3 regions of the Roseateles sp. PN1 genome follow, and region 2 is predicted to be linked to each of the others. Evidence: predicted binding sites of a transcription regulator. Region 2 holds the regulator's gene; each other region holds the start of a gene.

Region 1 (3,272 bases), on a different contig from region 2:
GCAGGGCCTCGACGGCGGCCAGCAGATCGGCAAAGCGCACACCACCGCTGGCGGGGTCGTAGTAGGGATAGGTCTTGACCTCGATGCCAGCACCTTCGAAGACGGCGCGATGGTTGTCCCAGGTCGGGTCGGAGACGTAGATGGCGCTGTCGGGGAAGTAGCGGTGGATGAAATCCGCGCCCACCTTCAGGCCGCCGCTGGAGCCCACGCTCTGGATGGTGACGGTGCGTTCACGCACCGGATTGGCTTCGCCGAACAGCAGGGCTTGCACCGCGCTGCGGAAATTGGCGGCGCCTTCCATCGGCAGATAGGGGCGCGCACCAGCCTCGGCCACCACGGCCAGTTCGGCCTTGCGAACCGAGTCCAGCATGGGGATGCGGCCGTCATCGTCGAAATAAATGCCGATGGACAGATTGATCTTGCCCTGGCGAGGATCTTTCTGAAACGCCTCGTTGAGGCTCAGGATCGGGTCACCGGCATAAGGTTCGACGTGATGAAACATGGCTTGGTCTCCAAAACGAAATTTGCGTTTGATTATCAGCCAGCGCGCTGCAGCAGCATGGCGTCGCCATAGCTGAAGAAGCGGTACTGATGGGCAATGGCATGGCGGTACAGCGCCATGATGGGCTCATAGCCGGCAAAAGCGCTGACCAACATCATCAAAGTGCTCTTGGGCAGGTGGAAGTTGGTGACCAGGGTGTCGACCACGCGGAACTGGAAGCCGGGGGTGATGAAGATGGCGGTTTCACGCGCGCCGGCTTGCAGCTCACCGCCCTGGGCGGCGGACTCCAGCGCGCGCAAGGTGGTTGTGCCCACCGCCACCACACGGCCACCGCGGGCCTTGCAGGCGGCGATGGCAGCCACCGTCTCGGCGCTGACCTCGAACCATTCGCTGTGCATTTTGTGGTCGCTGAGCTGCTCCACCCGCACCGGCTGGAAAGTGCCCGCGCCCACATGCAAGGTCACATGCGCCGTGCCCACGCCGCGCTCTGCCAAGCGGGCCAGCAAGGCCTCGTCGAAATGCAGGGCGGCCGTGGGCGCGGCCACCGCGCCAGGCTCTTTGGCGAACACGGTTTGATAACGCCGTACATCGTCGGCCTCATCGGCATGTTCGATATAGGGCGGCAGCGGCACATGGCCGTGTTGCTCCAGCAGCGCGAAGGGGTCGCTGGGGAAGCGCAGATGGAACATGCCGTTGTCGGGTCCGCAGCGGCCCAGCACTTCGGCGTCAAAGGCCTCGTTGAAGCGCACCCAGCTACCCGGTTTGGGCGACTTGCTGGCGCGCAGATGGGCCCAAACCTCATTGGTTCCGGCAATCACCCGCTCGATCAGGCCTTCGACGCTGCCGCCGGTGGCCTTCTGGCCATAAATCCTGGCCTTGATGACACGGGTATTGTTGAACACCAGCAGGTCGCCGGGGGCGAGCAAGTCGGGCAATTCCCGAAAGATGCGATCCACCGCAGTGGCATGGCGTCCATCCAGCAAGCGCGAGGCGCTGCGCTCGGCGGCGGGGTGTTGGGCGATCAGCTCCGGGGGGAGTTCGAAGTCGAAGTCACTGACGCTGTGTTGACGAGCAGACATTGTGTGTTGAGGGCCGGACGGACCCGTACCAAGCAAAGAAAGAACGCGGATTTTCCCATGCCGCACGCCGGGCATCGGCAAGCACTGGGCGAGCAGCAAAAGTTGACGCCGATCAAGGTGGCCGCAGCCGCCCGGTGCGAGCATGAGTTCCAAGGAGATCACAGCTTATGAGCAAACACCATCTCACCTCGGGGCAACAAGCCCTGCTGGAAGCCGCCCTGAAACTGCGCCAGCAATCCCTGGAGCAGGAGTTGAGCAACCAACTCGGCACGCAGGGCCGCGTGGAACATGCCCGCGAAGAATTGCTGCAAGTCGTGGACGGCGAGCAAGCCCACCAAGCCGACCGCGAGGTCGATCTGGCCCGCAGCGACCAGGCCCTCGAATCCCTGCGTCAGGTCAACGAGGCACTGCAGCGGGTGCACGACCCCGAATTCGGCCTGTGCGGCGATTGCGGCGCCGCCATCGCTTTTGACCGCCTCAAGCTCAACCCGGCCGTGCTGCGCTGCATCGACTGCCAGTCCAAGCAAGAGCAAAGCCACGGTGCGCTGCGCTCGCACAGCTTGTGAGTTTGAAGCGCCAGCTACTTGAGCGCTGGCGCGGCAACAGCAGGCGAGGTCATCAGCCCCTCTTTCAACGCTTTACCTATCAACTCAACCCATAAAGGCATTCGCGCTATGAGCACTTTTCACGCCGTCGTTTGGCTCGATCACCAACAAGCCAAGGTCTTGCAGTTCGACACCGAGCATGTGCAGGCCGAGAAGATCAAGGCACATTCCCACCACACCAAGCAGCGCGGCAGCGCGGTGCGCACCGAGCATGAATTCTTCGGTGAAGTGGTGGATGCACTGAACGGCATCACCGAAGTCTTGGTGGTCGGTTCCAGCACCGCCCAGGCCGACTTCAAGCACTATGTTGAAAAGCACCGCCCGCAAGCCGGCAAGGCCATCGTGGCCTATGAAACCGTGGATCACCCGACCGAGAACCAATTGCTGGCCTTTGCCCGCCAGTACTTCCTGAAGTACGACCGCATGGCCGGCGTGCCCACCCCGACCTGAGCACCGTGCGCTGAGGCGGCGCCTGCCGCCTCGCCCTCGCTCTGCAAGGTTCAGGGCGAAGTCAGCCCACTCATGGCACTGCGCATGGCTTCCCGGTAAATGCCGGAGGCCTCGCGGTGCAAACCGCTGTGTGAGCCGCCGGCAATCTCCACCCAGCGCACCGGCGCCTTCCCCGCGGCTTCGGCCGTATTGCGCAGGCGCCGGCCCAGTTGCACCGGCACGGTCTTATCAGCGCTGCCATGCAGCATCCAGATGGGCGCATCGATTTTGCCGATTCGCCCCGCCGAGTTGAAGTCTAGCGTGGTGATGGCGGCAGCCACTTCGCCGATATTGCCGACCTCGCGCGCCACATCGGGCAGGCTGGTGAAGGTGGATTCCAAAATCAGCGCACCGTAATCCTGACCGTGGTGCAAACCGCTGGCCAGACGCACCGCTGCTGCGCCCCCCATGGAGTGGCCAAAGATCACCCGCTTGCGCGCATCGGGTTGCCGGCGCTGCAGTTCGGCAAACGCTTGAGCCGCATCCGCCGCAATCGTCGCTTCCGAGGGAATGATGGCCGCGCTATCTCCCCAGCCGCGATAGTCCACCGCCAGGATGGCAAAGCCGGCCGCCCGCAGCGCTTCGATCTTGGGCAGG
Region 2 (3,272 bases):
TTTACGGTTTTGCCACCTACGGCAACGCAGGCTATATGCGCGAGCAGGTCTGCAAATACATGTGTCCTTATGCGCGCTTTCAAAGCGCCATGTTTGACAAAGACACCCTGATCATCAGCTACGACCAAGAGCGTGGCGAGCCGCGCGGTTCGCGTGGCAAGAAGGTCGATGCCAAGGCCGCCGGCCTGGGCTCATGCATCGACTGCACCTTGTGTGTGCAGGTTTGTCCCACCGGTATTGATATTCGCAAGGGCTTGCAATACGAGTGCATCGGCTGCGCCGCCTGCATCGATGTGTGCGATCAGGTGATGGACAAGATGAACTACCCGCGTGGGCTGGTTCGTTACGACACCCAGAATGGCTTGGCCCAGCACCTCAGCCCGGCGCAGAAGTTGCGCCGCATGTTCCGCCCGCGCGTCATCATTTACAGCGTGGTGCTGGTGACCCTGAGTACGGCTTTGCTGGCCAGCCTCTTGTTCTTGCGCAGCCCCGTCAAACTGGATGTGGTGCGTGACCGTGGCGTGCTGTCGCGCTTGGTGGAAGACGGCTATATCGAAAACCTCTACCGCCTGCAGATCATGAATGCGACCGAGGGCGCGCAGCAGTGCAGCCTCAGCGTCAAGGGCATGGAAGGCATTGCCTTGGGCAAGCCAGTGAGCTTGGTCTTGGCGCCTGCCGAAGCGCGCTGGGTGTCGGTGGCGGTGCGAATTCCGCCTGAGTCAGCGGCGCAAGCGGGTGTCGGTGCGCATCCCATCTCTTTTGCCTTGATGGGGCAGGCGGTTGACAAGGCGGGTGTTGCCAGCGGCAAGATCGAGATCAAGGAAAAATCGACCTTTGTCGTGCCGCGCTGAGCGCTAACGAATCATTTGAACAAGAAGTCCTTGCAGAGCAGGAGTTGACGCAATGAGTCAAGAAAACAAACGCACGACCGATTCCGCTAGCCCCTGGTGGCGTGAGAAGTTCATGTGGCTGGTGTGGGGTGGCCCGGGTGTGGTGGTGATCGCCAGCTTTGTGACCCTGTTCCTGGCCCTGCATTTCCCCGAGACGGTGCTGGATGAGTCCAAGGTGCAGACTACTTATGTGGGCAAGGCGTCCAAGGAAGCCGATCCAGCCTCCTTGGCGCCGGCCATGAAGGGCCGCAACCACGCTGCCACCGGCGCGCAATGAAATGAAGACCGAGCCCCGCAATCGTGTTGAGTCGGACGACGCCACCTTTGCGGTGGATTTGCCGCCGCCTACGTCCAGATTGGCGCGCTGGGCGATGGCAATCGCCTGGCCGGCCTTTGTGATGGCAGGGGTGACCGAGGGCTTGGTGTTTTCGGTGGTTGACCCCAGCGATTTGACCTGGTTCGGTGGCGAGCGCATGGAACTCTCCCGGCAGGCCGTCTACACGCTCAGCTTTCTGATTTTTTGGAGTGTCATCAGCTTGGCCTCTAGCATCAGCCTGATGCTGGCCACCTTGCCGGAGACGCCTGATGCACCCCAGGCTATTCACCCGCGGCGTTGGCCGCAGTAGGCTGCCGCAGGCCGCTCGCTCGGGCGGCGCTGAATGCCTGAATGAATAAAAGAAGGGCTGAGTACCACTCAGCCCTTCTTTCATTGTGCCGCTGGCGCGGCTCAGCCGCCCGCCGCCTGCCTCAGTTCAGCAAGTGCCGTTATTGACCAGCTTCTGCAGACCGGCTTGGTCGAGGATGCGCAAGTGGCGCTGCTTCACTTCCAGCAGGCCTTCTTCCTGGAACTTCGAGAAGGTCCGGCTGACCGTTTCCAGCTTCAGGCCCAGATAACTGCCGATTTCCTCGCGCGTCATGCGCAGCACCAAAGCGGCGGCCGAGAAGCCGCGCGCCTGCAGGCGCTGGGTCAGGTTTAGCAAGAAAGCCGCCAGGCGCTCTTCCGCCCGCATGCTGCCCAGCAAGAGCATCACGCCGTGATCGCGCACGATTTCGCGGCTCATGATCTTGTGGAACTGGCGCTGCAAATCGGTGAACTCACGCGACAGCTCTTCCAGCTGTTCGAAGGGAATCACGCAGACCTGCGAGTCTTCCAGCGCCACGGCGTCGCAGCTGTGGCGGTCGGTGCTGATGCCATCCAAGCCTAGCAATTCGCCCGCCATTTGAAAGCCGGTGACCTGGTCGCGGCCATCTTCTGAAGAGACACAGGTCTTGAAAAAACCGGTGCGCACCGCGTAAAGCGACTGAAAGGGGTCGCCGCTGCGAAACAAGGTGTCGCCGCGCGACACCTGGCGGCGCGTGGCCACCAACTCGTCTAACTGCTCGAGGTCACCCGACGACAAGCCAACGGGTAGGCAAAGCTCGCGCAAATTGCAACTGGAGCAGGCGACCTTGAGCGGTTCAATCTTGATAGGTACGGTGACGTTCATGGAGTGCATTATGGATGACGCATATCGCAGTGGGCAGGCGCCGTTGCCGGCATCTGTTCGGGGCAAGGCGGCGAATCGAACGTCTGCTCGCCGCCTATCGGCTTCGCCAAACATGATTTAGCTCAAGCCCAATGCGCAATGCATGCGATTGTTAGGGCAAAGAATGAGGCCAAACTTGATCTCGGTCAATCGCTTGTGTGGCGGGCTTGGCAATATGCGAGCCATGGTTTCTATCACCCAGCCCCAAGTCCTGTCAGGCAAAGACTCCGCCGTGAGCATCATCAACGAAGACCTGTTGCGCCGCTTCGATGTGTCCGGGCCACGCTACACCTCGTACCCGACCGCGGATCGCTTTGTTGAGGCCTTCACCGCCGAAAACTACGCGCAGGCTTTGGTGCAACGGGCCACAGGCTCGCAGATCGGCGGCGCTGCGCCCTTGTCGATCTATGTGCACATTCCGTTTTGTGAATCGGTGTGCTACTACTGTGCCTGCAACAAGGTCATTACCAAGCATCACGATAAAGCCGCTGAATACCTGCAGGCTTTGATCACCGAGATGGACTTGACGCTGGCGCATCTGGGGCGCGGCGCCGGGGTGTCTCAGCTGCATCTGGGTGGCGGCTCGCCGACCTTCTTCAGCGATGAAGAGTTGACGGGCCTGGTGCAGGCCTTGCGTGAACGCTTCCGCATCGTTGCTGGTGCCGAGATGGCCATCGAGGTGGATCCGCGCACGGTCAATGTGGATCGCCTCAAGCATCTGCGCAGCCTGGGTTTCAATCGCTTGAGTTTCGGCGTGCAAGACTTTGACCCGCATGTTCAAAAGGCGGTGCATCGCCAGCAGAGCTTTGCCAGCGTCGAGGCCTTGATGACGGCAGCGCGCGAGCTGGGTTTTGAG
Region 3 (3,272 bases), on a different contig from region 2:
AAGCCAGCGGCCGGCCATCACCAGCTGGTGCTCAAGGGCGTGGTCAAGGGCAGCGGTGTCTTGATTCAGAAGACTTTTGATCTGATGTTTGTGGCCGACCCCGCCGCGGGCGGCAACTTCCAGTACCGCTTCCCGGATGGGCTGAAGAGCTACAAGGCCGGCACCCGGGTTCTGCAGCCTAAGAACGGTCGTGTCTATGAATGCCGTCCTTGGCCCAATAGCGGCTATTGCGTGCAGTGGGCGCCGTCGACGCCGCAGTTTGAGCCGGGCATCGGTAGCCACTGGCAAGAGGCCTGGATCGCGCGCTGATCTAGCGCTCAAGGCATCAGGCCTTTGGGCCTGATGCGGAGTCGCCTAAGCCGCTTGAGACCTGCTGGTTCCGCTCGATATGCAGTTCATCGAGTCAGGGGCCGGTCGGTCGCAGGCGGCTTTTAACTTGGAGCCGCCCCATCTAGAGTGCTGTGCAGAGTTCGGGGCGGGCCCGGGCTCACCCCAAAACTTGAGATCGAACGCGATCTCGACGAAAGGTCTGCGGTGAAGCTCTTGTTGTGGTTGCTGCTGTTCGTGCTTTGTTGGCCGCTGGCCTTGCTGGCGCTGCTGCTGTGGCCGGTGGTTTGGCTCTTGTCTTTGCCATTTCGCCTGATTGGCATCAGCGTGGAGGCGGTGTTTGCCTTGCTGCGCGCCCTGCTATTTCTGCCCGCGCGGCTGCTGGGGCATAAGGACGCTTGATGGCGAGAAGCCAGCCCGGTGTTGCGGGCTGGCTTTGCGGCCTGCGCTTAGATTTTCATCACCACCCGGCCATCGATATGGCCTTGCTTCATCTGGTCGAAGATGTTGTTGATGGATTCCAGCTTGTCGCTGCTGTAGTGGGTTTGGATCTTGCCATCAGCGGCAAAGGCCAGGGCTTCTTCCAGGTCCTTGCGGGTGCCGACGATGGAGCCGCGAATGGTCTTGGCATTGAGCACCACATCAAAGATCGGCAAGGCAAAGTCGCCCGGCGGCAGGCCCACCAGTGACATGGTGCCGCGCTTGTGCAGCATGCCTACGCCTTGCTTGAAGGCGCTATTGGACACGGCCGTGACCAGCACGCCATGGGCGCCGCGCACATGTTTTTGCACTTCAGCCACCGGGTCTTGCGTCAACGCATTGATGCAGACCTCGGCGCCCAGCTCGCGCGCCAGGGCCAGTTTGTCCTCGGCAATGTCCACCGCGATGACGTGATAACCCATGGCCTGCGCGTACTGCACCGCCATATGGCCCAGACCCCCGATGCCGGAGATGGCCACCCAGTCGCCGGGCTTGCAGTCCAGCACCTTGAGCCCCTTGTAGACGGTGACGCCGGCGCAGAGCAGGGGCGCAGCGGGGTCGAAGTCCAGCTTGTCAGGCAGGCGGCCCACATAGCTGGGGTCGGCCAAAACATATTCGGCATAGCCACCGTTGACGGTGTAGCCGGTCATCTGCTGTTCGCCGCACAAGGTTTCCCAGCCGGTGATGCAGTGCTCGCAGTGGCCGCAGGCGGTGTGCAACCAAGGCACGCCGACCCGGTCACCTTCCTTCACATGCTTGACGCCGCGGCCCAGCGCGGCCACAAAGCCCACGCCCTCATGGCCGGGGATGAAGGGCAGGCTGGGCTTGACCGGCCAGTCGCCATTGGCCGCATGCAGGTCGGTGTGGCACACGCCTGAGGCCACCACCTTGACCAAAACCTGGCCGTCCGCCACTTCGGGCACGTCCACTTCTTCAATTTGCAACGGCGCGCCAAATTCGTGGACGACCGCGGCCTTCATTTTTTGAGCCATGACACTCCTCTCCTGGTTGGCGGGCCGAGTGGGGCCCGGAGTCAGAAGTATGTCGATTCATGGCTAGAGGTCAATGAGCTAGATCAAGCCAGCCATGCGGCTTGTCCGCATAGCGGCGCGGGGCTGTCACCTTCTTGCGGCTCAGACCTTCATCTCCAGGCGCAATTGCCATTGGGTGAAGCTGCGCCCGCCGGTGTCGGTGGTGATGATTTGATCGGTGGTGCTGATGACGCTGCCGTTGCTATAGCTCAAGGGGTTCAGATTGCTGGCCGACAAGCGCAGCTGGGTGTTCAGATTGACGGACCACAGCGCGAACGCATCCAGCACCACCTTGCGGGAGTTGTGCACCTCGGTCAGCAAGCTTTGCTGCACCGTGACTGAAGGCGTCCAGTTCAGCCCCGCACCAAGCGACAGCGGCAAGCTGCGCAGCTTGTAGTCGGCGCCCAGATTGGCGGTGGCCTTGGGCTGTTGGTCCAGGCGATTGTTGGGGCCGGGAATGCCATCCACCGAGGAGCGGAACAGGCTTAGATTGCTGCGCACCGACACCGGCCAGGCCTCGGGCAGGAATTCGTCCAGGCGGAACTTGGCCTCCAACTCCAGGCCCATCGTGCTGGCATTGCCGATGTTCTGTGGCCGTGCCACCCAGCGCGGCACGCCGGCCCAGCTGACAGTTTCCAGGCTGGTGACGGTGCGCATCAGATCGCTGATGCGGCGGTAGAACAGATTGGCGCTAAGCACGCCGCCCTTGCTCAAATAGCTCTCGAAGGCGATGTCAATGCCGGTTGCCAGCTCGGGTTTGAGGTTGGGGTTGCCGCTGCGGTCGGGGTAGTTGGCGGCGTTGGGGCCGCAAGGCTGAGCGTCGGGGCAGGGGTATTGCGAGTTGATGGTGGGCTGGGCGATCAGATCTTGCAGATTGGGGCTGCGGTAGCTGCGGGTCAGGCTGGCGCGGATCTGATCGCGGCTGGGTTTGCCGTCTTGGTCGAGCATTTTCCAAACCCCGTGCAAGAGCGGGGTCCAGACCGTGGCGCGGTTGTTCACCGCATAGTTGGCGGCGGTGCTGCGGGTGGCGATGGTCTCGCCGCGCAGGCCGGCGTAAAAGGCCCATTGCTTGCCCACGCTCCATTCGTCTTGGGCGTAGAGCGCAATGCGCTGGGTGGCGGCGTCAAGGTCGTCGCCGAAGTCCAGCAGATTGCGGCAGGACTGTCCGTTTTGCAGGCAGACGCGGTTCTGCTGGCGCTGGGTGCCTTCGCCTTCCAGGCCGCCCACCAAGCTGTGTTCGTTTTCCAGCGTGTGCGAGTATTTGCCGTTCAGGCTCCAGGACTTGTCTTCGCTGCTGACGGTGTCGTCCTGGCTGCGGCTCAAGGCGGACTGGCGGTATTCCTGCCTCAGCGTATGGCTGTCATTGCGGGCCAGGCCGATGCCGCCGCGCAGCTCCAAGCGGGTGTCGGCATCAAAGCGGTGCTGCCACTGCGA

Evidence for each region. Region 2 encodes FNR, which switches genes on or off when oxygen is low (the NO sensors DNR and NnrR bind a similar motif). Its sites were predicted from a motif close to TTGATNNNNATCAA; they were not measured.
Region 1: the regulator FNR is predicted to act here: its motif matches at 1,684-1,697, upstream of AABB87_RS10315 (TraR/DksA family transcriptional regulator).
Region 3: the regulator FNR is predicted to act here: its motif matches at 1,873-1,886, upstream of adhP (alcohol dehydrogenase AdhP).

Annotation. Positions count from the first base shown of each region.
Region 1 covers NZ_JBCARA010000005.1:221,139-224,410, forward strand. The annotation lists gene AABB87_RS10305 (amino acid aminotransferase) at 1-502, opposite strand, end outside; gene queA (tRNA preQ1(34) S-adenosylmethionine ribosyltransferase-isomerase QueA) at 538-1,581, opposite strand; gene AABB87_RS10315 (TraR/DksA family transcriptional regulator) at 1,749-2,147, shown strand; gene AABB87_RS10320 (hypothetical protein) at 2,256-2,636, shown strand; gene AABB87_RS10325 (alpha/beta hydrolase) at 2,687-3,272, opposite strand, start outside.
Region 2 covers NZ_JBCARA010000002.1:498,558-501,829, reverse strand. The annotation lists gene ccoG (cytochrome c oxidase accessory protein CcoG) at 1-851, shown strand, start outside; gene AABB87_RS04845 (hypothetical protein) at 904-1,167, shown strand; gene AABB87_RS04840 (hypothetical protein) at 1,169-1,516, shown strand; gene fnr (fumarate/nitrate reduction transcriptional regulator Fnr) at 1,643-2,377, opposite strand; gene hemN (oxygen-independent coproporphyrinogen III oxidase) at 2,601-3,272, shown strand, end outside.
Region 3 covers NZ_JBCARA010000018.1:17,747-21,018, reverse strand. The annotation lists gene gbpA (N-acetylglucosamine-binding protein GbpA) at 1-309, shown strand, start outside; gene AABB87_RS21310 (hypothetical protein) at 535-729, shown strand; gene adhP (alcohol dehydrogenase AdhP) at 777-1,799, opposite strand; gene AABB87_RS21300 (TonB-dependent receptor plug domain-containing protein) at 1,941-3,272, opposite strand, start outside.